DNA from 4 places in the Saccharopolyspora sp. NPDC050389 genome. Region 1 is predicted to be linked to each of the others. Evidence: riboswitches for the same ligand, from Rfam matches in the RefSeq annotation. Region 1 holds a riboswitch; each other region holds the start of a gene.
The links. A riboswitch is a leader RNA that binds a small molecule or an ion and turns the genes downstream of it on or off. The one in region 1 is predicted to bind thiamine pyrophosphate.
Positions count from the first base shown of each region.

Region 2: it holds a riboswitch for thiamine pyrophosphate, as region 1 does, so the genes downstream of both, thiD (bifunctional hydroxymethylpyrimidine kinase/phosphomethylpyrimidine kinase) here and thiC (phosphomethylpyrimidine synthase ThiC) in region 1, are expected to answer to the same signal.
Region 3: it holds a riboswitch for thiamine pyrophosphate, as region 1 does, so the genes downstream of both, AB0I53_RS10420 (cytosine permease) here and thiC (phosphomethylpyrimidine synthase ThiC) in region 1, are expected to answer to the same signal.
Region 4: it holds a riboswitch for thiamine pyrophosphate, as region 1 does, so the genes downstream of both, thiO (glycine oxidase ThiO) here and thiC (phosphomethylpyrimidine synthase ThiC) in region 1, are expected to answer to the same signal.

Region 1 covers NZ_JBFAKG010000105.1:205-7,965, reverse strand. The annotation lists gene AB0I53_RS41805 (phosphatidylserine decarboxylase) at 1-49, shown strand, start outside; gene pssA (CDP-diacylglycerol--serine O-phosphatidyltransferase) at 49-990, shown strand; gene AB0I53_RS41795 (AAA family ATPase) at 1,263-3,461, shown strand; gene AB0I53_RS41790 (LytR C-terminal domain-containing protein) at 3,509-4,150, opposite strand; gene AB0I53_RS41785 (DUF3263 domain-containing protein) at 4,150-4,449, opposite strand; gene AB0I53_RS41780 (peptide deformylase) at 4,769-5,347, shown strand; gene AB0I53_RS41775 (Uma2 family endonuclease) at 5,348-5,998, opposite strand; TPP riboswitch at 6,084-6,206, shown strand; gene thiC (phosphomethylpyrimidine synthase ThiC) at 6,199-7,761, shown strand, end outside.
Region 2 covers NZ_JBFAKG010000002.1:223,548-231,308, forward strand. The annotation lists gene AB0I53_RS02350 (hypothetical protein) at 1-651, shown strand, start outside; gene AB0I53_RS02355 (hypothetical protein) at 664-1,068, shown strand; gene AB0I53_RS02360 (DUF2218 domain-containing protein) at 1,088-1,387, opposite strand; gene AB0I53_RS02365 (polysaccharide pyruvyl transferase family protein) at 1,530-2,645, shown strand; gene tenA (thiaminase II) at 3,096-3,806, opposite strand; gene thiD (bifunctional hydroxymethylpyrimidine kinase/phosphomethylpyrimidine kinase) at 4,087-4,884, opposite strand; TPP riboswitch at 4,872-4,966, opposite strand; gene AB0I53_RS02380 (hypothetical protein) at 5,014-5,271, opposite strand; gene AB0I53_RS02385 (hypothetical protein) at 5,484-6,224, shown strand; gene AB0I53_RS02390 (hypothetical protein) at 6,315-6,500, opposite strand; gene AB0I53_RS02395 (NIPSNAP family protein) at 6,499-7,056, shown strand; gene AB0I53_RS02400 (hypothetical protein) at 7,511-7,708, shown strand.
Region 3 covers NZ_JBFAKG010000012.1:73,191-80,951, reverse strand. The annotation lists gene AB0I53_RS10430 (MBL fold metallo-hydrolase) at 22-918, opposite strand; gene AB0I53_RS10425 (helix-turn-helix transcriptional regulator) at 1,047-1,901, shown strand; gene AB0I53_RS10420 (cytosine permease) at 2,149-3,474, opposite strand; TPP riboswitch at 3,465-3,578, opposite strand; gene AB0I53_RS10415 (helicase HerA-like domain-containing protein) at 3,627-5,129, opposite strand; gene AB0I53_RS10410 (VOC family protein) at 5,315-5,698, shown strand; gene larE (ATP-dependent sacrificial sulfur transferase LarE) at 5,913-6,737, shown strand; gene larB (nickel pincer cofactor biosynthesis protein LarB) at 6,734-7,402, shown strand; gene larC (nickel pincer cofactor biosynthesis protein LarC) at 7,399-7,761, shown strand, end outside.
Region 4 covers NZ_JBFAKG010000006.1:240-8,000, forward strand. The annotation lists gene thiD (bifunctional hydroxymethylpyrimidine kinase/phosphomethylpyrimidine kinase) at 1-761, shown strand, start outside; gene AB0I53_RS05300 (FUSC family protein) at 958-2,919, shown strand; gene AB0I53_RS05305 (hypothetical protein) at 2,999-3,451, shown strand; partial or broken gene AB0I53_RS05310 (hypothetical protein) at 3,582-3,842, shown strand; gene AB0I53_RS05315 (thiazole synthase) at 3,996-4,760, opposite strand; gene thiS (sulfur carrier protein ThiS) at 4,876-5,076, opposite strand; partial or broken gene thiO (glycine oxidase ThiO) at 5,064-6,194, opposite strand; TPP riboswitch at 6,182-6,287, opposite strand; gene thiE (thiamine phosphate synthase) at 6,431-7,102, shown strand; gene AB0I53_RS05335 (S1 family peptidase) at 7,161-7,761, opposite strand, start outside.

The sequences.
Region 1 (7,761 bases):
CGGCGGGGAGACCGCCCTCGCCGAGCTGCCGCGGGGGACGCACTCCTGATGAGCATGCACAGCGCCCCCGGCATCCGGTTGCTGCCCAACGCGATCACCGTGCTGGCGATGTGCGCCGGACTGTCGGCGGTCCAGTTCGCGCTCAACGGCCAGCTCACCGGCGCGATCGCCGCCGTCGCGGTCGCCGCGGTGCTCGACGGCCTGGACGGGCGGATCGCGCGGCTGCTCGACGCCACCTCCAAGATGGGCGCCGAACTGGACTCGCTGTCCGACGCGATGTCCTTCGGCGTCGCGCCGGCGCTGACGCTGTACGCCTGGCAACTGCAGGACAACCGCCTCGGCTGGGTGGTCTCGCTGATCTTCGCGGTGTGCATGGTGCTCCGCCTGGCGCGGTTCAACACGCTGCTCGACGACGCCGAGCAGCCCCCGTACGCCAAGGAGTTCTTCGTCGGCGTGCCCGCGCCTGCGGCCGGGCTGCTCGGGCTGTTGCCGATCGTCCTGACCGCGCACTTCGACTACCCGGGCTGGTGGGCGAACCAGAACGTCGTGATGGGCTGGATGGTGCTGGTCGCGGCGCTGATGGTCAGCCGGGTGCCGACGCTGTCGCTGAAGACCGTCAAGGTGCCGCCGAGGGCCGCGGCGCCGCTGCTGGTGCTGGTCGCGCTGCTGGCGGCGGGGATAATCATGTTCCCGCTGATCTCGCTGGCCATCGCCATGGTGATCTACCTCCTGCACGTCCCGTACGCGGTCTACCGGCACAACTGGCTGGCCAAGCACCCCGAGGCGTGGAGCGCGCCGCCGCGGGAGCGGCGCGCGATCCGCCGCCGCACCCAGCGCAGGCTCGGCCTGCGGCCGCCGCTGCGGCGCAGCGTGGCGGGCGCCGCTAGGCGCGTTCGCCTGCCGCGTCGGCACAGCCACCCGGACGGCCCGCGGCGGAGCTGGCGTCGCCTGGAGCTGCGGCGCAGCCGCAACGACGGCCCCCGGCGCTAGCGGGCGGAGCGAACGGACCGTTCACCTCACCTATCGACGCGAACAGTCCGTTCACCTCACCCAACACGCCCGCCTGCAACGACACGCCTCGCGCATGTCCGGGCACCCCACAACGGCCACCAGCCCGAGGTGAACGGACCGTTCACCTCACCTATCAGCGCGAACAGTCCGTTCACCTCACCCGACACGCCCGCCGTGCGGCACACCGCCCGCGTGTCCGGCGGTAACTGCTGGTTGGGGCTGTCGCGGCGTCGCGCAGTTAAGCTCGCGGCGTGCCGTCGATTACGCTGACCGCTCGACTTTCCCCGTCCGCCAAGGACACCCGGCGCGGCGTGGTGCGCCTGCATCCCGAGGTGCTCGACGCCCTGGGGCTGCGGCCGTGGAACGCCGTGCAGCTGACCGGAGCCCGGGTCACCGTGGCGCTGGCCGCCGCGGCCGCGCCCGGCAGCCCGACCGGGGTGCTGCTGCTCGACGACGTGGCGTTGATGAACCTCGGCCTCACCGAAGGCGCCGAGGTGGGCGTCTCGCCCGTGCAGGTCGCGGCGGCGAAGCGGGTGAACATCGCGGGCTCGCAGCTCGCCCGCGCCACCGTCGCTCCCGAGACGGTGCGGATGGCGTTGACCGGCAAGGTCTTCGGGACCGGCGACACGGTGTCGCTGCTGCCCCAGGACGTCGCGCCGGCGACCACCGCGAACGCCGGCGAGGTGCGCCGGAAGCTCGCCACCGCCATCGGCATGACCTGGACCAACGAGCTGATCACCATCGCCGCCACCGAACCGCCCGGCGCGGTGGCCGTGCAACCGTCCACAGTGGTCGAATGGCGTGACGGCGCGGCACCGGCGGACTCCCCCGCCCCGCCGGCCGCGCCGCGACCGGCACCGGTCGAACCGGCCGAGCAGGCGGTCCCGGTCGCCGACCTGGTCGGCTCCCGCGACACCGCGAAGCGGCTCACCGAATGGCTGCGGCTGGCCTTCGAGCAGCCCGAACTGCTGCGCCGCCTCGGCGCCGAACCGCACCTCGGCGTGCTGCTCAGCGGCCCGGCCGGCGTCGGCAAGGCCACCCTCGCCCGCGCCGTGGCGAGCGCGATCGGCGCGGAGCTCGTCGAACTCGCCGCGCCCAGCGTCGCGGCGCTCGAACCGCGCACCGCGGCGCAACGCCTCCAGGACTCGATCAACCGCGCCACCAGCACAACCGGCAACTGCGTGCTGCTGCTGACCGACGTCGAGAGCCTCCTGCCGGGCACCGAGCCGCCGCCGCTGGCGACCGTGGCGCTGGACGCGATCCGCAGCGCGATCGGCACCGACCGGCTCGCCGTGGTCGTCACCAGCTCGCAGCCGCAGGCGATCGCCCCGAGGCTGCGGGAGCCGGGCCTGGTGGACCGGGAGCTCACCCTCGGCCTGCCCGACGACACCACCCGCGCGGATCTGCTGCGGGTGCTGCTCCGCAACGCGCCGCTGGCAGAGGACGTGCAGCTCGCCGAGGTCGCCGAGCACGCCCCGGGATTCGTCGTCGCCGACCTGGTCGCGCTGTGCCGGGAAGCGGCCGTCGGCGCCGCGTTGCGGCACCAGGACGACACCGCCGATCCCCGCATCCGGCAGCAGGACCTCCTCGACGCGCTGGCCTCGGTCCGCCCCATCTCGATGTCCACATCGGACAACCTGCAGACCGGCGGGTTGACGCTGGACGACGTCGGCGACATGACCGAGGTGAAGCAGGCCCTCACCGAGACGGCGCTCTGGCCGTTGCAGTACCCGGATTCGTTCACCCGGCTCGGCGTCGAACCGCCGCGCGGCGTGCTGCTGTACGGGCCGCCGGGCTGCGGCAAGACGTTCCTGGTGCGCGCCCTGGCCGGCAGCGGGCGGCTGAACGTGCTCGTGGTCAAGGGCGCGGAGCTGATGGACAAGTGGGTCGGCGAGTCCGAGCGGGCGGTCCGCGAGCTGTTCCTGCGGGCCGCCAACGCCGCCCCGACGCTGGTGTTCCTCGACGAGGTGGACGCGCTGGCACCGCGCCGCGGCCAGTCCTCGGACTCCGGCGTGGCGGACCGGGTGGTCGCGGCGCTGCTGACCGAGCTCGACGGCGTGGAGCCGATGCGCGATGTGGTCGTCCTCGGCGCGACGAACCGACCCGAGCTGGTCGATCCGGCCCTGCTCCGCCCCGGCCGCCTGGAGCGCCTCGTCTACGTCCCGCCGCCGGACGCGGAGGCCCGCGAAGCGATCCTGCGCGCGGCGGCGAAGAACACTCCGCTGGCGTCCGATGTGGACTTGGCCGCGCAGGCCGCCGAGCTGAACGGCTACTCCGCAGCCGACTGCGCGGCCCTGATCCGCGAGGCGGCCCTGACGGCGATGCGCGAATCCCTTTCAGCGGCGGAGGTTTCCGCCACCCACCTCGACACGGCCCGGAAGGCGGTCCGCCCCTCCCTCGACCCGGCCCAACTCGCGTCCCTGGAGGCCTACGCCACCAACCGCGGCTGACCACCGACCGCGCAATTTCGCGGGAAATCGCGCGGTCTCGCGCCGGGTCACTTGGCGGCGACCGCGCCCTTGTAGTCGTTGGTGATGATGGCGATCAGGCCCGGCGTCGCGTCCTGGATGCCGTCGAAGCGGGGCTCGGCGCGTGCCCCGAAGTGGGCCGCCATCTCATTCGCCTGCTGCTCCTCGACCGTGCCCGGCCGGAAGTAGATCGTCGTGGTCGGGATGCGTCCCGCCGAGTAGTTGCCGACCTCCGGAACGTCGTAGCCGGAGATCCGGAAGTCCTCCGCGGCGCGGTGCGCCAGCCCGCCGATCGTGCTGTTGTTGTAGACCCGCACCAGGATCTTGCCCGTCACGTCGCCGGAACCGACCGGCACGTCGTGGTTCTGGTTGCCCTGCGGCGGCGCGGGCGGCGGAGTGTCCTGTGTGGCCGGTGGCGGCACGACCGGCGGTGCGACCGGCGCAGTGCCGGCGGGCGGCACCACGGCGGACTCGGCGGGCGGGTTCTGCGCCAGCGAGGTGATCGGCGGATTGTTGCCCGGTTCCGGGGGCAGCGGTCGGGCCGTGTTCGACGTGCTACCGCCGGAAACCAGCGTGGCGATGCCGACGACGCCCGCGATCGCACCGACCCCGATCAGACCGAAGCCGATGAGCTTGGCCTTGGCCGGTCCGGTGGGTTCCCCTGAAGTCATCAGTGCAACTCGATTCCCAGTCGTTGGGCGGCCCGCGCGCGCTGCCGACCCGCCCGTGCCTTGCGCAGCCGTTTGATCAGCATAGGGTCTGCTCGCACGGCAGCCGGACTGTCCAGCAACGCGTTCAGCAGTTGGTAGTAGCGCGACGGCGACATGTCGAACAGCTCGCGGATCGCGCGCTCCTTCACGCCTTCCTGCTTCCACCACTGCGACTCGAAGGCCAGGATGCCCCGATCCCGCACGGTGAGCTCGCCATCCGGCGGTAACGGCTGGGTCGGCACCGGCGGCGGCTCGACGATCCGCTCGATCGGCTGGGTGATCGGCTCGGCGAGACGCAACCGCCGAGCGGGTGCCGATTCGGATTTCGGCTGCCGTTGTTGCAGGCGCGCCAGCTGCTCGCACTGACGAGCGATCTCCTGCGCGGTCAGCATTTGGGCGGCGTCCATCTGGCTCCTCGCCTCGCGATTCGAGACTTCCCGCGTTCACTGGAATCACATAGCTGTGATTCCCCCTCAATTACACCATGCCCGGATTCCCGGCGGGAGCGGATCACACCGGCGAGTAGCGGGATCGGAGCACCCCGGCGTGCCGGATGCCGAAACCGCTAAAGTCCCGGCCATGGCTGTTCACCCGATCTGCGTCGTCGGCGACCCGGTGCTGCACAACCCCACCCGTCCGGTGGAGCGCTTCGACGACGAGCTGCGCACCCTCGTCGAGGACATGTTCGAGACGATGGCCGCCGCGAACGGGGTCGGGCTGGCGGCCAACCAGATCGGCGTCGACCTGCGGGTGTTCGTCTACGACTGCCCGGACGACGAGGGCGTCCAGCACCGCGGCGTGGTGGTGAACCCCGAGCTGACCACCTCCGAGATCCCGCAGTCCATGCCGGATCCGGACGACGACTGGGAGGGCTGCCTGTCGGTGCCCGGCGAGTCCTACCCGACCGGCCGGGCGGACCGGGCGAAGGTCACCGGGTCCGATGTGGACGGAAAGCCGATCGAGGTCGAGGGGACCGGGTTCTTCGCCCGCTGCCTGCAACACGAAACCGACCACCTCAACGGCCACCTCTACCTGGACCGCCTGATGGGCCGCCACGCCCGGGCGGCGAAGAAGATGATCCGCCGCAACGGCTGGGGAATCCCCGGCCTGACCTGGGATCCGGCGGAATCCGGCGATCCCTTCGCCGAAGACGACTGATCAGAATTCCTTGGTTTCCAAGGTCAAGTCGAAGGGCTCGGGAATACCGATCGGTTCGCCGAACGGCACCCGGCGTTGATCCCAATAGCGGTCGTTTGACGGTCGCGAGTGCAGCGTCACCGTCGGCTGGTCTTTCGCGAACCGATCAATCAGCAAATACAGCGGAATACCCGCATGCGCATACCCACGCAACTTCGTCGTCCGATCGACATCGGCATTACTGGCCGAGGTTATTTCCACGACCAGCAGAGCATTGCTCCCGTCAAGGTACGTGCCGTGCGAGACCACCTGATCCTGCGGAATCACAACGAGGTCGGGGATGTACAGGTTGTTGCCGAACCCAGTATCAACTGCCGCAGTCTGGAAGATCTCCCAATCTTCAGGTACCGCACGTGCCAGCACCCGGTGCACGCGGCTTGCGATCAGGTTGTGTTCGTTTCCCGGCGGCGGCGTAATCACGATCCTTCCTTCGATGATCTCCGCGCGCCAGCCCTTGTTGGGGAGGTCCAGGCTTTCCCAGACCTCAAAGAGCTCATCCTCCACCGAGGCCACGTATGCAGGGGCAGCGGTCACAGCGCGGTCACCTCCTGTATCGATGTCATCACGCACCGTACTCACCACCCCTGACAACGTTGTGATCGCCCTGGTCATGAGCCTAATGGCAAACCGGCCTGCCGTCATCGGGGTGAACCGGGGTTGGCAGCCCGCTGTCTCCGGGCTAGCCTCGGCCGCGACAAATCAAAACCGCGGGAGCTCGCACCAACAGCGGGCTGAGAGGGTGGCTGGAGAACTCCGGGGCCGCCGACCGCATGAACCTGACCGGGTAATGCCGGCGTAGGGAGTGGATGGCAGTGGCCGACGTGCGTCCGAACGCGTCCGAAAGCGGAACCCAGATCACCACCGGGCCGATCAGCGGCTCGCGAAAGGTGTTCCGGAACACCGAATCCGGCCTGCAAGTGCCATTCCGCCGCATCGAGTTGACCAACGGCGAGCACCTCGACGTGTACGACACCTCCGGGCCGTACACCGACGAGAACGCCACCGTCGACGTCCACAGTGGACTTCATCGGATGCGGGCGGGGTGGACCGACGGCCGGGAGCACCGGACCCAGCTCGGCTGGGCCAGGGCCGGCGTGATCACGCGGGAGATGGAGTACATCGCCGCCCGCGAAGGAGTCCCGGCCGAACTGGTCCGCGACGAGGTGGCCAGCGGGCGGGCGGTGATCCCGGCCAACCGCTGCCACCCGGAGAGCGAGCCGATGATCATCGGCAAGAAGTTCCTGGTGAAGGTCAACGCCAACATCGGCAACTCCGCGGTGACCTCCTCGATCGAGGAGGAGGTGGAGAAGATGGTGTGGGCCACGCGCTGGGGCGCCGACACCGTCATGGACCTGTCCACCGGCAAGCGGATCCACGAGACCCGCGAACGGATCCTGCGCAACTCGCCGGTGCCGATCGGCACCGTGCCGATCTACCAGGCGCTGGAGAAGGTCAACGGCGATCCGGCCGCGCTGACCTGGGAGATCTACCGCGACACCGTCATCGAGCAGTGCGAGCAGGGCGTGGACTACATGACCGTGCACGCCGGCGTGCTGCTGCGCTACGTGCCGCTGACCGCGAACCGGGTCACCGGCATCGTGTCCCGCGGCGGCTCGATCATGGCCGCGTGGTGCCTGGCGCACCACCGGGAGAGCTTCCTCTACACGCACTTCAGCGAGCTCTGCGAGATCCTGCGCGACTACGACGTCACGTTCTCCCTCGGCGACGGCCTGCGGCCCGGCTCCATTGCCGACGCCAACGACCGCGCGCAGTTCGCCGAGCTGGAGACCCTCGGCGAGCTCACGCACATCGCCCGCGAGCACGACGTGCAGGTGATGATCGAGGGCCCGGGCCACGTCCCGATGCACAAGATCGTCGAGAACGTGCGGCTGGAAGAAGAGCTGTGCGGCGAAGCGCCGTTCTACACGCTCGGGCCGCTGACCACCGACATCGCCCCCGCCTACGACCACATCACGTCCGGGATCGGCGCGGCGATGATCGCCCAGGCGGGCACCGCGATGCTCTGCTACGTCACGCCGAAGGAGCACCTGGGGCTGCCGAACCGGGACGACGTCAAGGTCGGCGTGATCACCTACAAGATCGCCGCGCACGCCGCCGACCTGGCCAAGGGGCATCCGCGGGCGCAGGAGCGGGACGACGCGCTGTCCACGGCGCGGTTCGAGTTCCGCTGGACCGACCAGTTCAACCTGTCGCTGGACCCGGACACCGCGCGCGCCTTCCACGACGAGACGCTGCCCGCCGAGCCTGCCAAGACGGCGCACTTCTGCTCCATGTGCGGGCCGAAGTTCTGCTCGATGAAGATCACCCAGGACGTCCGGAAGTTCGCCGCGGAGCGCGGCCTGACCAGCGTCGAG
Region 2 (7,761 bases), on a different contig from region 1:
GATCAGGCGCGGCGGCAGGCCGAGATCATCCGCGGCACCGCGGAGACCGAGGCGCGCGAGCTGATCAGCGAAGCCGAGCGGGCCGCCGGCGAGCTGCGCAACGAGTGCAGCGAGCTGGTCTCGGACGTCGAGTCGAGGCGCGCGCGGCTGCACCGCGAGCACGACCAGAAGGCCAGCGACCTGCGCACCCGGGAACACCGGCTGCGGCAGAACATCCGCAACGAGTACAAGCAGACCGTGGCGGCGGCCCAGGAAGAAGCCGACGAGCTGATCGCCCAGACGCGGCGGCAGTGCGGCCAGTGGGACGCCAAAACCGAGCAGCTGCGGCTGGCGGCGCTGGAGGAGATCCGCACCAAGCAGCTCCGGCTGGACGAGATGCGCACCTCGGTGCTGTCGGCGATGGACAACGCCCGACGCCTGCTGGACGACTCCGCGGCCGACCTGCGCGGCCACAACACGGCGCCGAGCATCGCGGACGACGAAACCAAGCAAGTCACGCAGGAGAAACAGGTCGAGCAGGTCGAGCAGGTCGAGCAGCAGCCGGTGCGGCTGCCCGAACAGCGCGAGGACGTGCAGACCTACACCATTCCCATCGAGCGGGCGCACACCAACGGCACCGCCCCGCACCCCGGACCCGCCCGGCAGAGCTGATCGGAGCACCTCGTGGACCTGCTCGTGCTGATGTTCGTCACCGGTTTCGCATTGGCCACGCTGATCTTCTGGCCGCTGCTGCAACGGGCGAACCGACGTCTCGCCGAGAGCGGTGTCTCCGAAACGGCGATCGCGCCGAAGGGCAAGCACGCGCTGCGCACGCCGGCCGGCCCGCCCAAGTCGGCCGCGCCGACGGTCATCGCCCGGCGGCCGAGCACCGATCAAGCGGCGCAGGAGGAGCCCGAACCGAAGCCCGAGGAGCCCCAGCCGGTGCCGGTCGCCCCGCAGCAGCGCACTGCGGAGCCGGGGGAGATCCCAGAGCTGCCGACCGACCTGTTCGAGAAGCACTTCGAGGCCAAGTTCAACCGGTCCCGCCAGCGCCTGGCCCGGCTCCGCGACGAGATCGGCAAGGAATGATCCTCGCGGCTGTTAATACTCAGTCGTTCGTCCAGTCGACCTTCAGCTCGTCGCGCTGACCGAACCGCTCCAGGTGGCGGCCGATCACGTCCTGCACCCGGTCGAGCACCTCGGCGTTCTCCGCCTCCGCACGCAGGGCGAGCGCGTCCGGCTCGCTCACCAGCAGGCAGCTGCCCACGCCGCGATCGGCGGGCAGGGCGATGCGGATGCCGTCCGATTCCTCGGACACCTCGCACTTCCGGCCGAGGTGCGCGGACAGCTGCTTGGCGTAGCGGGCCGGCTTGTCGGTGCCCACCTTCGCCTGCGATCGAATCGTCAAGACGCCTCCAAAGTTAAGTTAGCCCAACCTAATTAGTACCAGCGGCGGCAACCGGGTGCGAGATGTCACTCGCCCCGGCGTTCGGGGCTTTCTCGTTGCTACGTTCGAAAGGGACTCGGCACCCGAAGGCTGGAGCCCACCGTTGACCAACCCGCCGACCATCTACCTGGTCGCCACCACCGGCCATCCGAACTACGGGGACGAACTGATCGCCGCCGCCTGGTTGAAGCACCTGGCGCGCGTCGCCCCGGACAGCGAGATCTGGGTGGACTGCCCAAACCCCGGACCGAGCGAAGTGCTGCTCGGCCACCTGCACCCGCGAGTCCGGTTCACCGACACGTTCTGGCGGCTGTGCTGGGAAGCCCCGTCCGACGGCCCGTGGGAAGTCGCGTCGTTCGTGCAGCACGCGATCGAAAACCCTGGGCTGGCGCCGCGCTGGGTGGCGGGCATCGAACTGGCCGCCGGGGTGGACCTGGTGCACGTCATCGGCGGCGGATTCGTCAACGGCATCTGGCCGCGCCACCTCGGCCTGCTCGCGGCCGCGGTCGCGGCGACCCGCCGATCCGGCGGCCGAGCGGTGATGACCGGTCAGGGATTCTGGCCGGTCGCGCCCGAAGCGGAGCCGCTGCTGCGCAACCTCGCCGCGCAGTTCGACGTCGTCGACGTGCGCGACGAGCCGTCGGTCGCGCTGGCCAGCGCCGCCTCGCACACCGGCGACGACATGTTCTTCGGCGTCGAACCCGGCCTGTACCGGGACGACGACCTGCGCGAGGTCATGGTGTGCCTGCAGTCGGACCTGCTCGACGTGTCGGTGCCCGCGCTGGCCGGATTCCTGCTGGACACGCTCGGCGAATGGGGCGTGCGCCCCGAGCAGGTCGGCATCGTCGAGGGCATCCCGCGGGTGGACCGCGAGGTCTTCGCGCTGGTCGAGCACGACCTGCCGGGCGCCCGGTTCTACGCGTTCGCCGAGATCATGGACGCCGGGCTGCCGGCGGCGGCCGGGCAGCGCTGGCTGTCCAGCCGGTTCCACCTGCACCTGATGGCCGCGGCGGCCGGGGCCCACGGAGTCGCGGTGTCGATCAACTCCGGCTACTACACCAACAAGCACCGGTCGCTGATCGACCGCGGTTCGGGCTGGACGCTCAGCGAGGGGCTGCGGGTTCCGGCCATGCCGACCAGCGGCGGATTCGCGCCCGACGTGCTGCGAGAACTCAAGCAGGGCAAGGAAGAACTCGCGAAGGCGATCTACGGGAGCTGACCTACTCCTCGGCGGCGACGTCCTCCCGCTGCCGGCGGCGGTCGGCGATGTAGAACGGCGCAGCCGCCAACACGGGCACCAGCATGCCCGCCAGGACGATCAGAAGAGAAGTGCCCACGGCCGCCGAAACTCCGTCCACGGGTGGAAGAATCCACGCTTTGCTCCTCGCCCGGACGGGCGTCTCGCTGAGAGCATCGCTGCACCGGACGATACGTTAACGGCGCAACATGTGTGCCCGGTCACACCGAGCCGGTGCGGATTCTTCCCACGCCGCAACGGGTTTCACTTGTCACTCTTTTGAGGCGGCGCAGCCGCTTAGCCCGGCTTCGCAACCGGCACCGCCGCGGGTTCTCAGAGGTCTTCTCGCGAGGGCAGCCGGGGATCCCACAGCGAGAAAGACGCTTGAGATTCCGGCACCCGCTCTTCTGCGCAGACCGAGCCTGGAAATCCTTACCCGAGGAAGCGGGCGGTGGGCCATTCCTCCTTGATCCAGGCGCTGTTCCAGAACAGCCACTCGTACTCCGTGGCCCGGGTGAACGCTTCGAGCATCCGGTGCCGGGTTTCCTCGTCCGCGCCCTTGGCGACCCGGTCGGTGAGGTCGCGGGCCGTCAGCACCGCCTCGGCGAACTCGTCGTCGGCGTAGGTCTGGATCCACGCCCGGTACGGGTGGCCCTCGGCGCCTCCGGTGGCCTCCAGGATCGCGGTGCCGACGTGCTGGTACACCCAGAAGCACGGCAGGATCGCCGCCAGCAGCACCGGGTACGACTCGGTCAGCGCGTTCGCCCGCAGGAACGACGTGTAGGCCAGGCAGGACGGGGACGTGCCGATCCCGGCGATCTCGGCGTCGGACAGGCCGAACTCCGCGACGTATCCGGCGTGCAACCGGCGCTCCTCGACCAGCGCGCCCTGCGAAGCGCCGGCGAGGAACGCGGCGTCCTCGGCGTTGTCGGCGCGCGTCGCGGCTGCCGCCAGCGCCTGCGCGAAACCGACCAGGTAGCGCGCGTCCTGCACGATGTAGAACGCGAAGCGGTCGCGGTCCAGGGTGCCGTCGGTCAGCGCGGCGTTGAAAGGGTGCTCGACGATCGCCTGCTGCAGATCGGCGGTGTGCGCCCATGCCTTGGCGCAGAAACCGTCGGCGGGCGGAGCGGGCAGCTTGCTCATCAGAACCTCTCGTAGCGTGTGGGAGCCCTTGCACTCAGGGCTTTACAGGTGTTTGGGAAGTCGGTTTTGGCTTTTGTTCTTGAAGCGGCGAAGCCGCTCAGCCCCCTACGCAACTTGCACCGCCGCGGGTTCTCAGACGTCTTCTCGCGAGGACAGCCCCGATGCCGCGTATTGGGTCATACACAAATCGGGGATCCCAGAGCGAGAAGGCGTCTGTAACTCCCGCAGGGGGGCCGCTACTTGCACCGCCACGCAAAACGAGCCTGGAAAGCCGAAAAGGTCACCACCAGCGGTGGAAGTGGTGCACCGGGCCGTGGCCGTGGCCGACGTCGAGCCGTTCCGAGGCGCGCAGGGCCTCGGTCAGGTACTCCTTGGCTTCGCGCACCGCTTCGAGCCAGTCCGCCCGCTGCGGCCGCAGCGCGGCGATCGCCGCCGACAGCGTGCAGCCGGTGCCGTGGTCGTTGGTGGTCGTGACCCGCTCGCTGGACAGGAACTCGGCGATCCCGTCGCCGTACAGCAGGTCCACGCTGGACCGGCCGTCGAGGTGGCCGCCCTTGAGCAGCACCTGCTTGGCGCCCAGCCCGGCCAGCCGCTCGGCCTGCGCGGGCATGTCGGCGGGATCGGTGAGCTCCGGCTCGCCCAGCAGATCCGCGGCCTCCGGCAGGTTCGGGGTGATCAGGTCCACCCGCGGCAGCAGCTCCTCGCGCAGCACGCCGACCGCCTCCGGCGCGAGCAGCCGGTCGCCGCTCTTGGCGACCATCACGGGATCCAGCACGACGTGCGGCGGCGCGTAGCGGTCGAGCACCTCGATCACCGCGCGGATCACCTCGGCGTTGGCCAGCATGCCGATCTTGACCGCGTCCACCCGCACGTCGTCGAGCAGCGTGACCAGCTGCGCGGTGATGAACTCCGGCGGCACCTCGTGGACCTCGGAAACCCCGGTGGTGGTCTGCGCGACCAGCGCGGTGATCACGGACATGCCGTAGGCGCCGTGCGCCGAGAAGGTCTTCAGATCGGCCTGCACGCCGGCGCCGCCGCTGGGGTCGGTGCCGGCGATGGTCAGCACATTGGGAACCATGACGTCCCTCCGCTAGTACGAGCTAGGTCAGGTTCAACGGGTCTGTTCTCAGCCCGGCAGCCGGGCACCCCGCGTCACTGCCACCAACCTAACAACCGCGGGCGGCCCACGACCACGCCCGGCACCGCCTCAGTCGATCAGGCCCACCACCACGCCGGCGGTGAGCACCTCACCGGGCCGCACCTGATGCCACAACGTGCCGGTGGCCAGCGCCGAAACCCAGCCGATCGTCCGGCCGCAGCAGTCGCCGCCCACCCGGACCTCCGCCAACCGGTCGCCCACGCACACCCGGCTGCCGTCCGCGACCAGCCAGCACACCAGCACTCCGCGCGACGGACCGCGACCGGCCTCCCGTCGGCCCAGTTCAGGGAAGTGCACCTCGGTCATCTCGCCCCCTCGATGATCGCCCCAGCATTGCCCCGAGTGCGCCGCGCGACAAGACCATTCGGCCGCCGGAACGCTCCGGTCGTCGAGCCGACGGTCTGCGCCGATCGGCCCACATCGCCCCGGGCCGATCCGGCACAGCGATCGAATTCACACCGTGAAGGCCCCCACCGGTAGGCAAGGTGAACCTTCATCGCGGACTAAAGTGGTTGATGATGGAAACCACGACCGATGCCCCGAGCTTCGCCCGTTCCCGCCGGCAACCCCGGCCGGAGGATCCCGCCCGGATCTGGGCCCCGCTGGCGGACCTGACCGAAGCCGCCGTGGCGGCCGCCGGTTCGGGGACGGTGGCGATCACCCGCGGATTCGACCGCAACAGCAGGCAGCGCGCGAAAGCGCTGCGCGAGCTGCTGAACCGGCGCGACGTCGCCGCCGTCGAGGTGACCCCGGCTCCGGGCAGCGCTCGGCTGCTGGCAGACGTCGAGATCACCGCGGTGGTCAACCTGATCGGCGCCGGATCGTGGCAGCCCTACCGGGTGGCCGCCGAACTGCGCGCCCCGGTGCTCACGCCGAAGCCCGGCGACGGCGCGGCCGAGGAGGCCACGCGGGACGTGATCGCCCTGGCCGGCGACTCCGGCCAGCGCGACGTCGCGATCTCGCACGTCGCCGTCCGCTCCGAGGATCCCGCCGCCAGCCGGCTGACCCTGACCTACGACGGTGAGCAGCTGACGGTGCCCGGCGGCTGGTTGACCATCACGGTGCACGGCAGCGAGCTGCAGGCCAAGGTCGGCGGCGTGGACTTCCCGGAGCGAACGCTGACCACCGGCAAGATCCGGGTGGAGGCCTTCGACGCGCCGCACCGGCTGGTCCGCGACGAACTGCCGATCGCAGACTTCGAAGAAGCCGCGGTCACCTTCACCGCCGAGCCGAACGGCCTGGTGGTCCGCCCGGTCTGAACCGCATTCCGCCGAAATCCCGTCCGCAGCTTCTACCGGAGCTGCGGACTTCTGCTTTCCAGGGAACCGCCGCTCAGTTGTGGATCGGGTTCAGCATTGACCATTGACCATTGACCGCTCAGTCTCCGACACCGCCCAGCTGATGGTCTCGGCCCAGTCCGTGAATCCGACCGCGGGCGGCACGTCTGATTCCTCGAGGACCTCGGCCAGCTCGACACCCGCCTGGCCGGTTGATGCCCCGGAATTGTCGGGAAGGTCCGCTACGGTCGCGGTCATGACGGAGCAGGTGTGGTGTGGCGTGGTCGAGCTGCGGCAGTACACGCTGAAACCGGGGCAGCGGGACGTGCTGATCGAGCTGTTCGAGCGTGAGCTCGTCGAGCCGCAGGAAGCGCTCGGCATGCGGATCATCGGCACATTCCGCGACCTCGACGACCCAGACCGGTTTGTGTGGCTGCGCGGGTTCGCCGACATGGCGGCCCGCCACGCCGGCCTGACCGGCTTCTACCACGGGCCGGTCTGGGCCGAGCACCGGGAAGCCGCGAACGCCACCATGGTCGACTCCGACGATGTGCTGTTGCTGCGGCCATGCGGGCCGTTCACGCGACCGAAAACGCCCGGGAAGCTAGTCACCGTCACCGTGTCCGACCGCCACGTCACGGGCAGCCAGCTCGTTGCGACCTTGCGCAGCGAGCATGCGCCCAACACGTTCCAGGCGTTGCCGGTCCGCGAGAATGAGGACGTGGCCGTCACCGTCGCCGTGCAGGACCACAGTCCCGAGCCGAGCCCGGAGACTCTCCGCTTGGAGCCGACCGCGCGGTCCTGGCTGCGCTAGCGCACCTGCCGGAAGAACGATCGGACCTCGTCGACGTACAGCTGGGCAGTTCCATTGTGGATCCCATTGACCGAACTGGCGGCTCGGCTGAGTCTGACGAGGGTTTCCGAGCGAAGGGCCCCGGCACCGAGTTCGGTGCCGACGATCAAACGACGAAGCCCCCGGCGGATTCACTCAATCACCGAGGCACAGTAGCCACTCCACAACCAGCGAACGCATCCTCAACACGCCGCCAGGCCCACCAACAACCCGTTCCGGTTACTGACCACCCATGCACAAGTCATCGCGAGCTGGTCACTCGGGGTTCCTAGATCACCCGGCAGAGATGTGTTCTAGAGCACTCCCGCGACTGATTCCGGCATATGCCGTCACGGTTCATACCAAGCCGCGTCCCTCGATCAATACCGCGCGCTGGAGGCAGAGCGCGCGAACTGCAACAGGGAGGCTGGAGATCGTGGAGCCCACCAAGCAGTGGCATGTGAGCTGCCGCGATGTCGCCGGCAGACGTCGGGACATGTCGGTGTTCGTCAACCAGGAGAATGTCGTGCTGATCGCCCCACCGGGCGAGACGGCGGTGCTGTCACCGCTGGAAGTCGGCAGGCTGCGAGCGGCCTTGCGCGACGCGATCGTGCAGGCTGCCTCGCTCGAGTGAACACCCCGAGAGCGCGGGGACGGGCGACGGCCCGCCCCCGCGCTCTCGATCTC
Region 3 (7,761 bases), on a different contig from region 1:
CGTTTTCTCCTGTTCTTCTGGTCAGAGTCGGGCGAACGGAGCCCAGTCCTTGATGGCGAACCGGTCGCCCTCGCGAACGACCTCGGCACCGCCGTGACCGCCGAGATGTGCGGGCAGCACGAGCGCGTTCGCGTCGGCGGCCCAGCCGAGCAATCGCCGCCGGGTGGCCCTGGCCTGGGCCGGGTTCTCGCAGAAGCAGCTGTTGGTGTCGGGTTCGACGAACTGCAGGGCGGTGTGCAGCAGATCGCCGACGAACAGCGCGCGGTCGCCGCCCGATTCGAGCGTGACCACCGACGACCCGGGAGTGTGCCCGGGCGCGAGGTCCAGCCTCAGGTTCGCGTCGATCCGGTAGCCGTCCTCCCACAGCAGGGTGCGGCCGGCCTCATGCACCGGCGCGACGCTGTCCTCGAAGACGTTCTGGTTGCCGCGGCGCAGGTTCGGCTGGTGGCCGTTGGCGGGGTTCCAGAAGTCGAAGTCGGGCCGGGGCATGAGGTAGGTGGCGTTGGGGAACGTCGGCACCCAGCTGCGATCGTCGAGGTAGGTGTTCCAGCCGACGTGGTCCACGTGCAGATGCGTGTTGATCACCAGGTCCACGTCCTCCGGCCGTACCCCCGCCCTGGCGAGGTTGCCGAGGAAGTCGGTGTTCAGGTGGCTCCACACCGGCGAGTACGGCCGCTCCTTGTGGTTGCCGACGCCGGTGTCGATCAGGATCGTCTTGCCTTCGCTGCGCAGCAGCCACGTCTGGATGGCCGATGCGCAGGTGTTGGTGCGCGGGTCGAGGAAGTCCGGGGCGAGCCAGGACGCGTTCCAGGCTCCTTCCGGGCTCTCGGGGAAGAAGTCCTCCGGTGACATCTCGACCGAACCGAAGTACTCCACGACCCGGGTGATCGTCACGTCACCCAGCACGATTTCGCGCATGTCGCCTCCGGGGTTCTCGCTGGTGTTTCGGCCAGCGTGCGACCCCGGTGCGCCGACCAGCCAGCCCCGCGTTCGCCTACCCCTGGCAGGGGCAGGCTCGCCGGCCCGGCACGGCGGATACTGCGGATATGGGTGTTCCTGGCCTGCTGGGTGAGTTCCTCCGGGCACGGCGGTCGCGCCTGCGTCCCGACGACGTCGGCCTGCCCTCGTTCCACGAACGGCGACGTGTGACGGGGCTGCGGCGGGAGGAACTCGCGCAGCTGGCCGGAGTGAGCGTGTCCTACTACACGCGTCTGGAGCAAGGTCAGTCGGTCAATGCCTCCGACGCCATCCTGGACGCCATCGCCGCAGCTCTGCGGCTCGACGCGCACGAGCGCGAACACCTGCGCCAGCTCGCCGCGCAACGCCCTCGGCCGCAACGCCGCCCGCCGCCGGAGCGGCTCGACCCCATGACCCGCGACCTGATGCGCTCCTTCGAGACCGTGCCCGCGCTCGTCCTCGGCAGGCGAACCGACGTGCTGGCCTGGAACGACCTGGGGCACGCGCTGCTGGCCGGGCACGTCGACCGAACCGCTCCGGAACGTCCGGCGGATCGGCCGAACCTGGCCCGGATGCTGTTCCTCGACCCGCACACCCGCGACCTCTACGCGAACTGGCAGCGCAAAGCGCGCGCCGTGGTCGGCAACCTCCGGCAGGTCGCGGGACGGCATCCCGAGGACGCCGTGCTGGCCTCACTCGTCGGCGAACTGTCCATGAAGAGCCCGGAATTCGCGACGCTGTGGAGCGATCACCGGGTCAAACCGTGCGAAGCGGACGAGTACGAGCTGCGTCATCCGCTGGTGGGCGCGCTCACGGTCGCGCAACAGATCCTCGTGCCCGCCCGCTCGCCGGAGCAGTCCGTGGTCGTGGTCACCACCGCGGACGGCTCCGGCTCGGAGAACTCGATCAAGCTGCTCGCGATGCGCGCCCGGGAAACGGTATAGAGCCTGTTTCCAAACTCGTCCTGCGTAGCGGTGCGGGTGGCGGAACCTCAGAGGTCTTCTCGCTGTGGGATCCCCGACATCATGAATGACCAATTCACCACGTCGGGGCTGTCCTCGCGAGAAGACCCCTGAGAACCCGCGGCGGTGCGAGTTGCGAAGGTGGGCTAAGCGGCTGCGCCGCTTCAAAGACAAAACGCCCGCGTTACCACAACCGCACGTCACCACATCCAAAACAGCCTCTATAGCCTCAGCTTTCCGCGCCGCGACGGCGGAAGGCGCCGATGATCGCGGCCGCCAGGGCGGCCACGAGGAACGAGGTGAGCGCGGCGCTCATCCACGTCGGGACCGTGAAGCCGATCGCGTCCCGCAGCCCGGTCCACAGCCGGCTCCACCAGCCGAGCTCGCCCGGGTTGATCAGCTGGAACGCCGCGAAGCCCAGGAACCAGGCCAGCAGCATGCCCCAGCGGGACGGGGCCTGCGCGGACAGGTCGTAGCTGCGGCGGCGGCCGTGCACGAAGTAGTCCACCGCCAGCACGCCGAACATCGGCACGAACACCGAGCCGATCAGCAGCAGGAAGTTCGAGAACTGGGCGATGTCCAGGGTCAGCGCGAGCAGGGTGATCAACGCTCCGATGACCACGCACAGCACCCGGCGGTCCGCGCTGGGCCGCAGGTTCTGGATGGAAACCGCGGTCGAGTAGGTGTTGGCGAAGGACTGGTCGACCTCGCGCAGCACCAGGATGCCGAAGAAGATCACCCCGAGCGGCACCGCCAGCATCGGGTCGAACACCCTGTCCGAGTCGCCGGCGACCAGCGCCAGCCCGAGCAGCCCCAGCAGGTAGCAGGCGATCTGGGTGACCGAATAGCCCACCGTCGCGGCGGTGAACGCGCCGGACACCGACTTCGAGTGCCGCGAGTAGTCCGAGGCGACCGGGATCCAGGACACCGCGACCGCCAGCGCGGCGTCCGCGCCGGGCCAGAAGCCCTGCCAGGAACCGGTGTTCATGTCCGGCAGCGGCTGGCGCAGCAGTTGGACGAAGAAGTACACCATCGCGATCGCCACCGCGATGCTGACGTAGCGGCGCAGCAGGCGCAGCGCGCCGAGCGGGCGCAACGTCAGCACGGTGGTCAGCGCACCGGCCACCAGCACGTACAACCAGTGCGGGCCGCCGCCGAACAGCGCCTCCGCGCCCTGCGCGATCACCAGGAGCTCGAAGGTGCCCCAGCCGACCAGCTGCAGGATGTTCAGCACGGTCGGCAGGTACGACAGCTTGGTGCCGAACAGGCCGCGCAGCAGCATCATCGCGGGCGCACCGGTGCGCGCTCCCGGAACCGCCGCGAGGCCGACCATGATGCTGCCGATCACAGTGCCCACCACGCACGCGGTGACCGCGGCGGCGAACGACAGCTGCGGCACACCGGCCGGCGCGAGCACGGCCAGCGCGCCGCTGAAGCCGAGCAGGCTCACCCCGAGGTTGCCCCAGAACGCGCTCTGGTCGAGCACGCCGAGCGTCTTCGGTGCCGGTTCGTCCAGGGTGTGCGGAACTTCGGCACGATCGACGTCAAGCGCCATCAACAGCTCCCTACGCCGGCATTATCCGGACAGGTTCTGCGGTCGGTGGCGCGTGCAGTGCCACCCTCTCAGCCCGGTTCGCCCGAGCTCCCGCGTGGATAAGTCGGCGACACCTTACCCCGATCAGGTGACCGATGCCAGCCCGGTACGGCTCACCGGCGGCGGTTGCCGAACAGGCCCCGGGTGATCTCCCGCCCCAGGGCGCTCGCCGCCGAGCGGAAGAACGACCGCACCGCGGGATTGTCCATCGCCTTCTCCAGCAACCCGGCCTCGTCCGGCTTCTTCGGCGTTTCCGGCGGCTCGGGCGCGGCGGCGATCTTCTTCGCCAGAAGTTCGTAGGCTGATTCCCGATCGACGGCCTGCCCGTACTTTCCGTGCAAATCGGACGAAGCGGCGGCGGCCCGCACCGCGTCCTCGCCGATCGTGCCCATCAGCGAGCGGGGCGCACGCAGCCGGGTCCACGCGACCGGCGTCGGCGCGCCCGTCTCGGCGAGCACCGTCACGATCGCCTCGCCGATGCCCAGCGTCGTCAGCGCCTCGTCCAGCTCGTAGTGCTCGGTCGTCGGATAGGTCTTCACCGTGCGCGCCAAGGCTTTCTGATCGTCCGGGGTGAACGCGCGGATGGCGTGCTGGACGCGGGCGCCCAGCTGGGAGAGCACCGCATTGGGCAGGTCGGTGGGCAGCTGCGTGCAGAAGAACACGCCCACCGCCTTGGACCGGATCAGCTTGACGGTCTGTTCGATGCGTTCCAGGAATGCCTTGGACGCGTCGCTGAACAGCAGGTGCGCCTCGTCGAAGAAGAACACCAGCTTCGGCCGGTCCAGGTCGCCGGCCTCCGGCAGCTCCTCGAACAGCTCCGCCAGCAGCCACATCAGGAACGTCGAGAACAGCGCCGGGCTGGCCTGCACGTCGTCGAGCTCCAGCAGGTTCACCACGCCCTTGCCGTCGACCTGCCGGAGCAGGTCGGCGACCTCGAGCTCAGGCTCGCCGAAGAACTCGTCGCCGCCCTGGGACTCCAAATTGGACAGTGCCCGCAGGATCACGCCCGCGCTGGCGGCCGACACCCCGCCGATGCCCTTGAGCTCGGCCTTCCCCTCGTCGCCGGTCAGGTACTGGATCACCGAGCGCAGGTCCTTGATGTCCAGCAGCGCCAGCCCGCGCTCGTCGGCCCAGTGGAAGATCAGGCCCAGCGTCGATTCCTGCGTCGCGTTCAGGCCGAGCACCTTCGCCAGCAGCAACGGCCCGAAGCTGGTCACGGTCGCGCGGATCGGCACGCCCCGGCCGCCGGTGCCCAGCGACAGGAACTGGGCGGGGAACGCCGCGGGCCGCCAGTCGTCGCCGACCTCGGCGGCGCGGGCAGTCACCTTGTCCCCGCCCTGTCCCGGGCTGGCCAGGCCGGAGAGGTCACCCTTGACGTCCGCCAGCAGCACCGGCACGCCGGCGTCGGACAGCTGTTCGGCAAGCAACTGCAGCGTCTTCGTCTTGCCGGTGCCGGTCGCGCCCGCAACCAGGCCGTGCCGGTTCATCGTCGCCAGCGGGATCCGCACGGCGGCAGCGGCATCGACCGAGCCGTCGACGACCACCGCGCCGAGCTCGACCGCCGCGCCTTCGGTCGCGTAGCCCGAAGCGATCTCCCGTGCCGCGTTGTCCGCCACCGCGCCCTCCGCTCCTCGCCGGTTCCAGCCCTCTCGACGCTATGCCGCCGGGCACCCGCCCGGGCGGTTCGCCACCCGGACGAGCGATGCTCCGGCGAGTAGGGCGACGACATGGGTTGACCTCGACCTTGGTGTAACTCCTAGCCTCAGGAACATCGGAGCACGACGAGGAAAGCGAGAATGCCATGCCAGTCCAGCTCAACCACACGATCGTCGCCACGTCCGACAAGGTCGCCCACGCGCGGTTCGTGGCCGACCTGCTCGGCCTCCCCGATCCGGAACCGTTCGGTCCGTTCATGTGCGTCCAGACGAGCAACGACGTCACGCTGGACTACCTGGAGACCGACGAGAAGATCGTCCCGCAGCACTACGCGTTCCTGGTCGGCGACGCGGAGTTCGACGAGATCTTCGCGCGGATCAAGGCACAGGAGCTGCCGCACTGGGCCGACCCGGCGCATCAGGAGCCGAACCAGATCAACACCCGGGACGGCGGCCGCGGCGTCTACTTCGACGACCCCGACGGCCACGTCCTGGAGATCCTCACCAAGCCCTACGGCAGCGGCCGCTAACCACCCATTTCGCCTGGTCAGACCCCGTGAGCACTTTGGGTTGCCATAGCGACCCAAAGTACTCACGGCCGCTGACCTGGCAGAACGTCCGGCGCGTGCTCCGGGGGATGGGATCTTCCGCCGAATCCGGTTAGAGTGTGGTCAGACCACCTGTCCGGACCGTGACGCCGTTCCCGTCGCCGGACGGCCGAAGGCGGACGAAAGGAGTGCCACCGTGAGCGTGCCCGAACTCGATCGGCTCCGGCAACGGATCGGCGCGGAGGAGGCCCTCGTGGTGGCGTTCTCCGGCGGCGTCGACTCGGCGCTGCTGGCAGCCGTGGCGCACGAGGTGCTCGGTTCACGGATGCTCGCGGTTACCGCCGTCTCACCCAGCCTCGCCGCCGACGAGCGGCGGCAGGCCAAGGAGTTCGCTCGCAGCCGTGGCTTCGCGCACGTCGAGGTCTGCACCGACGAGGCCGACCGGCCCGAGTATGCGGAGAACGACGGAAACCGCTGCTACCACTGCAAATCCGCGCTGTTCGACGCACTGGAGCCGCTGGCGTCCGTCATGGGCGCCCGCATCGCACTGGGCACCAACCTGGACGACTTGGGCGATCACCGGCCCGGCCAGCAGGCCGCCGCGCAGCGCGGCGCCATCGCGCCGATGGTGGACGCCGAGCTCAGCAAGGACGCGGTCCGGCGCGCCAGCCGGGAACTCGGACTGTCCACTGCGGACAAACCAGCGGCGGCGTGTCTCGCCTCGCGCGTCGCCTACGGCGACCCGGTGACGCCCGAGGTGCTCGGCCGCATCGAGCAGGCCGAGGCGGCGATCCACCGCCTCGGTTTCGAGGTGTGCCGCGTGCGGGCGCACGGCCAGGGCACGGTGGCCCGACTGGAGGTTCCGGCAGCCGACATCGACCGGGCCGCGGCGCGGCACGACGAGCTGGACCGCGCGGTGCGCGGGGCCGGTTTCCAGTTCTGCGCGCTGGATCTGGCCGGATTCCGAAGTGGACGGATGAACGTGCTGCTGCCGCTGCTGCCCGCCCGGACCGCGTCATGACCGGGTTCACCGACCTCGGATACGCGCGGGTCGACACCGACCGGGAATCCCGGCAGGGCCTTCCCGAGGTGGTCTACGCGCCCGGCAAACGGCCCGCGGAGATCGCCGGCATCGTCACCGAACTCCTCGCCCGGGGCACCGGTCCCGTGCTGGCGACCCGCGTCGAAGCCGACGTCGCCGCGGCGATCGCGGTGCCCGGCGGCACCTACCACGAGACCGCGCGGCTGCTGGTGTGGCGGCCGGCGGCGGCCGGCTCGTTCCGGGTCTGCATCGCCACCGCGGGCACCTCGGACTGGCCGGTGGCCGCCGAAGCCGAGGCGGTGGCGGCCGCGATCGGGCTGTCCACCGACGTGGTCCGCGACGTCGGGGTGGCCGGGATCCACCGGCTGCTGGCGGCCCGCGACGAGCTCGACCGGGCCGACGCGGTGATCGTGGTGGCGGGCATGGAAGGCGCGCTCGCCAGCGCCGTCGGCGGGCTGGTGGCCTGCCCGGTGATCGCGGTGCCGACGTCCACCGGTTACGGCGCGGCGCTGGAGGGCGTGACGGCGTTGCTGGCCATGCTGACGTCCTGCGCGGCGGGCCTGACCGTGGTCAACATCGATTCCGGGTTCGGCGCCGCGATGGCCGCGCACCGGCTGGCCCAGGTGGTGGCGAAGCCGCGATGATCCTCTGGCTCAATCCCGTCACCGGCATCTCCGGCGACATGCTGCTCGGCGCGCTGCTCGGCCTCGGCGCGCCGCTGGACCAGGTGCGGGCGGCCGTCGAGTCGACCGGGCTGCCGGGCTGGCGGTTGTCCACCGAACAGGTGCAGGTCAACGGCATCGCGGCGACGAAGGCGGTGGTGGATGTCGACGACACCAGCACCGAACGGCACGCCTCGGAGCTGATCGCACGCGTGCGGCAGGCCCGGCCCGAGCCTGTGGCGGAGCTGGCCGCCGCGGCGATCACGGCGATCGCCGAGGTGGAAGGCGCCTTGCACGGCGAGCACCCGGATGACGTGCACCTGCACGAGATCGGCGGGCTG
Region 4 (7,761 bases), on a different contig from region 1:
ACGCGGACCTGCGCACCTTCTTCGCCTGCGGCGTGCACGGCATGACCGCGGTCACCGCCGTGACGGTGCAGAACACCGTCGGCGTCACCGGGCTGGTCGAGATCCCGCCGGAGACCGTCGCCGCGCAGGTCGACGCGGTCGCCTCGGACATCGGCGTGGACGCGGCCAAGACCGGGGTGCTCGCCTCGGCCGCCACCATCGAGGCCGTGCTGGACGCCTGCGACACGCACGGCATCGGCCGCGGCGGCCGCACGCCGTTCGTCGTGGACCCGGTCGCCGCCTCCCGCAGCGGCGAGCCGCTGCTGCGCCCGGACGCGCTGGACGCCCTGCGGCACAAGGCCTTCCCGCGCGCGACGCTGGTCACGCCGAACCTCGACGAGGTCCGGCTGCTGACCGGGATCGACGCGCGCACCCGCGCGGACCTGCTGGACGCCGCGAAGGCCGTCTTCGACTTCGGCCCGCAGTGGGTGCTGATCAAGAGCGGCCACCTGGCCGACGACCCGGAGTGCGTAGACCTGCTCTTCGACGGCAACGAGGCGATCCCGCTGCCCGGCCCCCGCTACGCGACGGTGCACACCCACGGCGCCGGCGACGTGTTCGCCTCGGCGATCACGGCCGCCCTGGCGAAGGGCGCTTCGATGCCGGACGCGGTGCGCAGCGGCAAGCGATTCGTCACCCGCAGCGTCTCGCACGCCTACCCGCTCGGCGCCGGGGTCGGCCCGGTGTCGACGTTCTGGCGCATCAGCCCCCGGTCCATCTGACCCCCCAACCACGCCCCTAATAGAGTGATTTTCCTCCCGGATCTGTAACCCGAATGGCGTGCCCAATCGACACAGGGGTTGAGAAGCGCGTAATTCCCGAGATCGTGGGCCATCGGCGGCCCGCGGTCTGCTGCGCGCTGCGCGCACGACGACGACAGGGGTTTGCAACAGCGTGGCTAAAACGGTGTGGACACGAGTGCGGGGGCTGCTGGCCACCGAAGCAGGGGCGCCGGATCCCCGGCAGCGCCAGTACGCGGTGCTGGTGCTCATCGCCGTGGTGGCCGGCACCGCCATCGGCTGGATCTTCGACCTGCAGACTCCGGCGCTGATCGCCGGCCTGACCGCGGTGCTGGCGCTGATCGCCACCGGCGGCCAGTCGCTGCGCTCGGACCTGCAGCGGTTCGTCTGGTTCACCCCGGCGCTGGTGCTCGTGATGACGGTCGGCCCGCTGCTGATGAACATCCCGGTGCTGGCCGGGCTCGCGGTGGCGGTGGTGGTCTTCGGCGCCGGCATGCTGCCCGCGCTGGGCGAGCACTACCGCATCGGCGGGCAGACCTTCGCCGCGGCGACGCTGGTGTCCACCACCACCGGCATCGGTTCCGACCAGCCGGTGCTGGTGCTGCTGGCCGCGAGCGCCGCAGGCGCGGCGTTCGCGCTGGTGCTGCGGGTGATCATCGGCCTCGGCGATCCGACCAGGGCCACTCGCGTGGCGGTCGCCCGGACGCTGCTCGAACCCGGGCCGGGCGTGGTCGAATCCGCCGCCGCCGCGTGGCGCGCCGACGGTTCCAGCACCTGGCTCGGCCAGGTGCTGGCCGGGGCGGCTCGCTTCCGCGCGGCGCGGGAGACGCTGCTCGCGCAGGCCCAGCAGAGCGACCGGGCCGAAGCCGGCCGCCTGGAGCAGATCGTCGCGGAAGCCGACCAGGTCGCCGCTGAGCTCGCCCGGGCGGTGCGCTCCCGCGCCTGCACCGGACTGCCTGCGGCGGCCCGCCGCGACCCGGTGCTGGCGGTCTTGGCGCGCGGCGGACGGCAGGACCTGCCGAACGCGGTGCAGGGCCTCAACCAGGGACTTGACCGGATCCGCGCCGCGGTGGTGCGGCGCGTCGAGACGCCGCTGCCGCCGCCGGCTCCCGGCGCGCGCCGGGAACGGGTGCTGGGCGCGGTCCGCGCGCACCTCTCGTTCCGCTCGTCGCTGTTCCGGCACGCGCTGCGCTGCACGCTCGCGGTCGCCTTCGGCATGGTGATCGTCCTGCTGCTGCGCGACCCTTCGGCGTCGAGCCTGCTGCTCGCGCTCTACGTGGTGCTGCAGCCAGCGGCCCGGGACAGCATGACCGGCGCGCTGGAGCGCACCGGCGGCGCGGTGCTGGGCGTGACCGCGCTGGCCGTGCTGATCACCCTGCTGCCGGGGGCGTTCTTGCTGGTGCCGCTGGTGATCGGCGGCATGCTGCTGAACATGACTCGGCTGCGCACCGACTACCAGGCGCTGCTCGGCTGCCTGATCGTGGTGACCGTCGTCGACCAGGCGATGCGGCTGGAACGACCGCTGGTGAACGTGGGGATCAGCTTCGCGGCGAACACCGCGGTCGGCGCGGCCATCGCGCTGATCGTCGGCTACGTCAGCTACCTGGTGCTGCCCAGCAGCATCCTGCCGGACGTGCGCGGCGCGGTGCGGTCCACGGTGTGGTCGGTGTCCGAGCTGCTGCGCAGCGTGCGGGCGGCCGGGCAGGGCGTCGATCTGCCCGCGGCGTTGCAGGCCGCGAACGTGCTCGCGCTGCGGCGCACCCAGGACCTGCTGGGCATGCCTGCGCTGCTCGACGGGACCGGCGAGGAGACCGACGACGACCGCGCGACGCGCGCGGCGGCGATCGCGCTCGACGCGTTGCGGCAGGATGTCGCGACGCTCGCGTTCCGGCCGGAGGCCGAGCAGGCGATCGCGGTTCCGGCGCTGCGAGCGGTGGACGACCTGCTGGGCGGCAAGCCGACGGCGAAGATCCCGGACGTGGCGGAGGGCAGCGCCCCGGCGACGGAGCTGCTGGCGAGCTCGCTGGTGGAGAACGCCCTGCACGCCCGCCAGGCGATCGACCGGACCTTCGGCTACGACAGCCCGTGGAAGAGCTACACGATCAGCTTCGTCCGTCCCGAACGCCTCCACATCCGCTGACCCGTCTCCCTCCTGGGAGGGAGGCGTTTCCGCCTCGGGCGGGAGTGATTCGCGGCCTGCGATTCCTACCGTCGCAGGCATGGATGCTCGTGATCGGCCACCACGCTGGCCCGCGTACGCGTTGGCGGTGCTGTTCCTCGGTTATGCCGCGGGAAAAGCGGCCTTCGCCTGGCAAGGCAGGCTCGGCTTCCCGGGCGGCCCGGCCGTGCCGGATGCCGTGCGCGAGGGCTACTTCATGGACGCCGCGACGGCCCAGTGGCTCGCCGCCGCGACCGGGCTGCTGGCCGCGTGCGTGGCCATCGCCACGGTCGCGGCGCCGGGACGCCGCGCGCCCAGATCGTTGATGCTGCTGGTGCTGGCCGGAATGCTGCTGGCCGTCGGCGCCGGCGCGGCGATCATGATCGTGGACGGCTTCATCGGCATCGGGGTGGGTTGGCAGTGGCACCACGGAGTCCTCGGGATCGTCCTGATCGGACTGCTCGTGGCGATGATCCGGTCCTACGCGGAGGAGACGAAGCATGTCGTGGGCTGACCGGACGCGGGCGGGCGCGTACGGGGCGGCGGTTTGCACCGCGGCCTACGGATCGATGAAGCTCGCGCAGGCGCTGGGGGCCAATGCGCTGGCCGACAAGGACCCGCTGCGCCCGGACCTGCGCGAACGGATGCTCGCCCGCGATCCGCTGTTCGTGGCGAGCCACTGGGTGCTGGCCGCTGCCGCGGTGGTCGGCATCGTCGTCGCGCTGGCCACCATCCGGCCCTGGCGCGCGCCCCTCCCGCGCCGGCTGCTGCTGACGATCGCCTGGACGCTCGGGATCCTCATGATCGTCCGGTCGATCGGGCCGCTGGGCATCGGCTTCGTCTCGGACGCCTTGGTGCTCACCGGGATCGACAAGCCGCCGGCCGAGCACGCCGCGCTGGCGCGCTACCTGGCGTACTGGGACCTGCTGCTGTGGTCGCCGTTCTTCCTGCTCTGGGGGGTGTGCTGGACGTTGGCCGGCTGGCGGCTGGGCAGGGATCGCACGCCCCCCCCCCCCCGACGGTCCGCTGAGGACTCGGCGGGCGTGCGGGCGGTCGGCTCACTCCAGGGGACGGCCGGGGCTGGATGCCTGGGCCCAGAAGCGCTTGGGGATCCGGCCCGCCAGGGCCGCGAGACGGCCTCCCTCGACCGCCGCCCGCATCGCCGCCGCCATGCGCTCCGGGTCCTGGGCGCGGGTGACCGCCGTGGCCAGCAGCACCGCCGAGCAGCCGAGCTCCATCGCCAGCGCCGCGTCCGAGGCCGTGCCGATGCCCGCGTCCAGGACGATCGGCACCGATGCGCGGGAGACGATCATCTCGATGTTGTGCGGGTTCCGGATGCCCAGGCCGGTGCCGATCGGCGAGCCCAGCGGCATCACCGCCGCGCAACCGGTCTCCTCCAGCTTCAGCGCCAGCACCGGGTCGTCGTTGGTGTAGGCCAGCACCACGAAGCCCTGGTCGACCAGCTGTTCCGCGGCGTCGAGCAGTTCCACCGGGTCGGGCAGCAGGGTGTCGTCGTCGGCGACGACCTCCAGCTTGACCCAGTTCGTCTCCAGCGCCTCCCGCGCCAGCTGCGCGGTCAGCACGGCCTCCGCCGCCGTCCGGCAGCCCGCCGTGTTCGGCAGCGCTTCGATGCCGAGCTTGCGCAGCAGGTCGAGCACCCCGGTGCCGCCGCCGGCGTCGGCGCGGCGCATCGCCACGGTCGTCAGCTCGGTTCCGGACGCGATCAGCGCGCGCTCCAGGACCGCGAGGTTCGTCGCCCCTCCGGTCCCGGTGATCAGCCGCGAACCGAACTCGCGGCCGGCGATCACCAACGGGTCGTCCATGACTCTCCTAACGACGGGTAGGCCGAATCCGGGTAGCGCGGAATCGGCGCCCTGGTTCGGTGCGTTTCTGTTGCCCCGCAAGGGGGTTCGGGTTGGCGGCCCCTCAGGAGGGGCGTCAGCCGCCTTGCACTGCGGTGAGGACCTCGATCGCGGCATCGGGGCGCAACCCGGTGTCCGGCCACAGGGCGCGCGGCACCACGGCGCCGTCCAGCGCCACGGCCACGCCCCGGTCGGGCACCCCGAACTCCCGCAGCACCGCCGCGAGCGTTGCGTCGGCGGCGACCTGCCGGTTCTCCCCGTTGATCACGACGTGCACTGCTGTCCTCCCCATCGACTCGGATCGGCGGCCTTGATCTCGACGGCGGGCTCCTCGCCGCGCAGCAGCGCCAGCACCGCCTCGACCGTCACCGGGGCGAGCAGGAAGCCACCGCGGTGGTGCCCGGTGGCCGCCAGGACTCCGGGTTCCAGCCAGCCGAGCACCGGCAGGTTGTCGTCGGTGCTCGGGCGCAGCCCGGCAGCGGCCTCGACCAGCCGGTATTCGGCGATGCCCGGCATCAGCCGCTCGGCGTCGGCGATCAGATCGCGCACCCCGCCCACGGTGACCTCGGTGTCGAACCCCACCTCGTACTGGGTGGCGCCGAGCACTAGGCCGCCGTCGTCGCGCGGCACGAGGTAGGTCTGCCTGCCGCGCACCGGGCCGCGGATCGTGCGGCTCGGCGGCGGCAGCGCCGTGGTCCGCGCGCGCAGGCGCAGGATTTCGCCCTTCACCGGCCGAATCCGGTCCTGCAGCGCGGGATGCAGCGCGCCCGAGTACACGCCCGCCGAGATCACCGCGACATCGCAGTCCACAGTGGAGTCTTTGAGCTCCACCGCGCCGGACCGCACGTGCTTCGCGTTCGCCGCGATGAAATCGACGCCCGCCGCGTTCGCGGCCGCGCGCAGCGCAGCCAGCGCGAGGCGGTTGTCGACCGCGAGATCGCCCGGCACTTCGAGCCCACCGCGCACCGCCGGGCCCAGCGACGGTTCGAGCCTCCGCGCCTCCCGGCCGGTCAGGCGGGTGACGGCGCGGCCGAGCCGCGCGAGGTAGTCGGCCAGGTTGTCGAGCTCGGCGCGGTCCGCGCTGTCCACGCCGACGACCAGGGTTCCCTCGCGGCGCAGCCCCGAAGGCAGGCCCGATGCCCGGGCGAGTTCGTCGGCGAACTCCGGCCACTGCCGCAGCGACGCCGCGCCCAGCTCCAGCAATTCCTCTTCGCCGGGCCACGCCTCGGCCAGCGGCGCCAGCATCCCGCCGGCCACGTTCGATGCCCCGGACGCCGGTTCGGCGTCGACGAGTTGGACGCGATGCCCGGCGGCGGCTGCGCGCCACGCCACGGACATGCCGATCACGCCGCCACCCACGACGACGACGTGCTTCTTCCGTTCTTCAGACACTCCACGCTCCCTGCGCCGGCATGACCCGGATCAGGTTCGACGGTCGGGGCCAACGCCCCCTCTCAGCCCGGCACCCGGGCTCCCGTGCTCACCACGAACCACCGTACCCGGCGAGGATCGCGACGTCAGGGGCGAGGTCGAGCAACTTTCACAAATTTCGGGCGCCCGATGGGAACGCGCACCGGCGTCGGCGTTCACGTGGTCCGGCGGCCTCGTCGCGGGAAGCTACCCTGTGGAACATGCCTGGATTGGACGGTTTCGGCATCCGCGCTCGCCTCGACGAGGCGCGGCTGTACCTGTGCACCGACGCACGCGCCGAGCGCGGTGATCTCGCGGAGTTCGCGGACGCCGCCTTGGCCGGCGGGGTCGACATCATCCAGCTGCGGGACAAGAACCCGAACGGCGCTCCGCTGGAGGCCCGCCACGAGCTGGCGGCGCTGGAGGTGCTGGCCGACGCCTGCCTGCGGCACGGCGCGCTGCTCGCGGTGAACGACCGCGCCGATGTGGCGATGGCCGCCGAGGCGGACGTCCTGCACCTCGGGCAGGACGACCTGCCGGTGGAGATCGCCCGGCGCATCGTCGGCGAGCACGTCGCGATCGGCCGGTCGACGCACGACGTGGTGCAGGCGGACGCTGCGGCCACCGAGCCCGGCGTGGACTACTTCTGCACCGGCCCGGTGTGGACGACGCCGACCAAGCCGGGGCGCTCGGCGGCCGGGCTCGAGCTGGTGGAGCACGCCGCGGAGCACCGCGGCCACGGCCGGCCGTGGTTCGCGATCGGCGGCATCGGCCCGGACAACCTGGACGAGGCCCTCAAGGCCGGGGCGGAGCGCGTCGTCGTGGTCCGCGCGATCACCGAGGCCGAGGATCCGCGCGCGGCGGCCCGCGAGCTCCGCGACCGCCTGCCGTGACGCTCCCCCGGACATGACGGGACCCCCGGCTGGATGCCGGGGGCCGGTCTGGTGGGTCTTACTGGGTGAGCAGCGTCAGGCCGTAGGCCTGCAGGATCTCGTTCACCGGCTGGAAGTAGGTCGTGCCGCCGGAGCTGCAGTTGCCCGAACCGCCGGAGGTCACGCCCTGGGCCTGGCTACCGGACAGCCAGGAACCGCCCGAGTCGCCGGGCTCGGCGCAGACGTTGGTGCGGGTCAGGCCGGTCACGGTGCCCTGCGGGTACTGCACGGTCTGGTTCTTGGCCTGCACCGAACCGCAGTGCCAGCCCGTGGTGGAGCCGGAGCGGCAGATGGACGCGCCCTCGGCGGACTCGGTGGAGCCCGCGACACCGACGTTGCTGCCGTTGTACTGGTTCACCAGCGGTCGCGGGGTGTCGCCGGAGCCGACCCGGACCCAGCCGTAGTCGTTGCCAGGGAACGACGAGCCCTCGAACTGGCCGGTGGGCTGCGAGGTGGAGTCGCCCACGCTGCCGCAGTGCCCGGCGGTCACGAACCCGCCCTGCACCGAGAATCCGACAGAGCAGCGGGAGCCGCTGCCGATGTAGTAGGCGTTGCCGCCGATGACGTCGGCGTAGGTGCGGGGGTTCTCCAGCGATTCGGCGACGCGCACCGCATCTGTG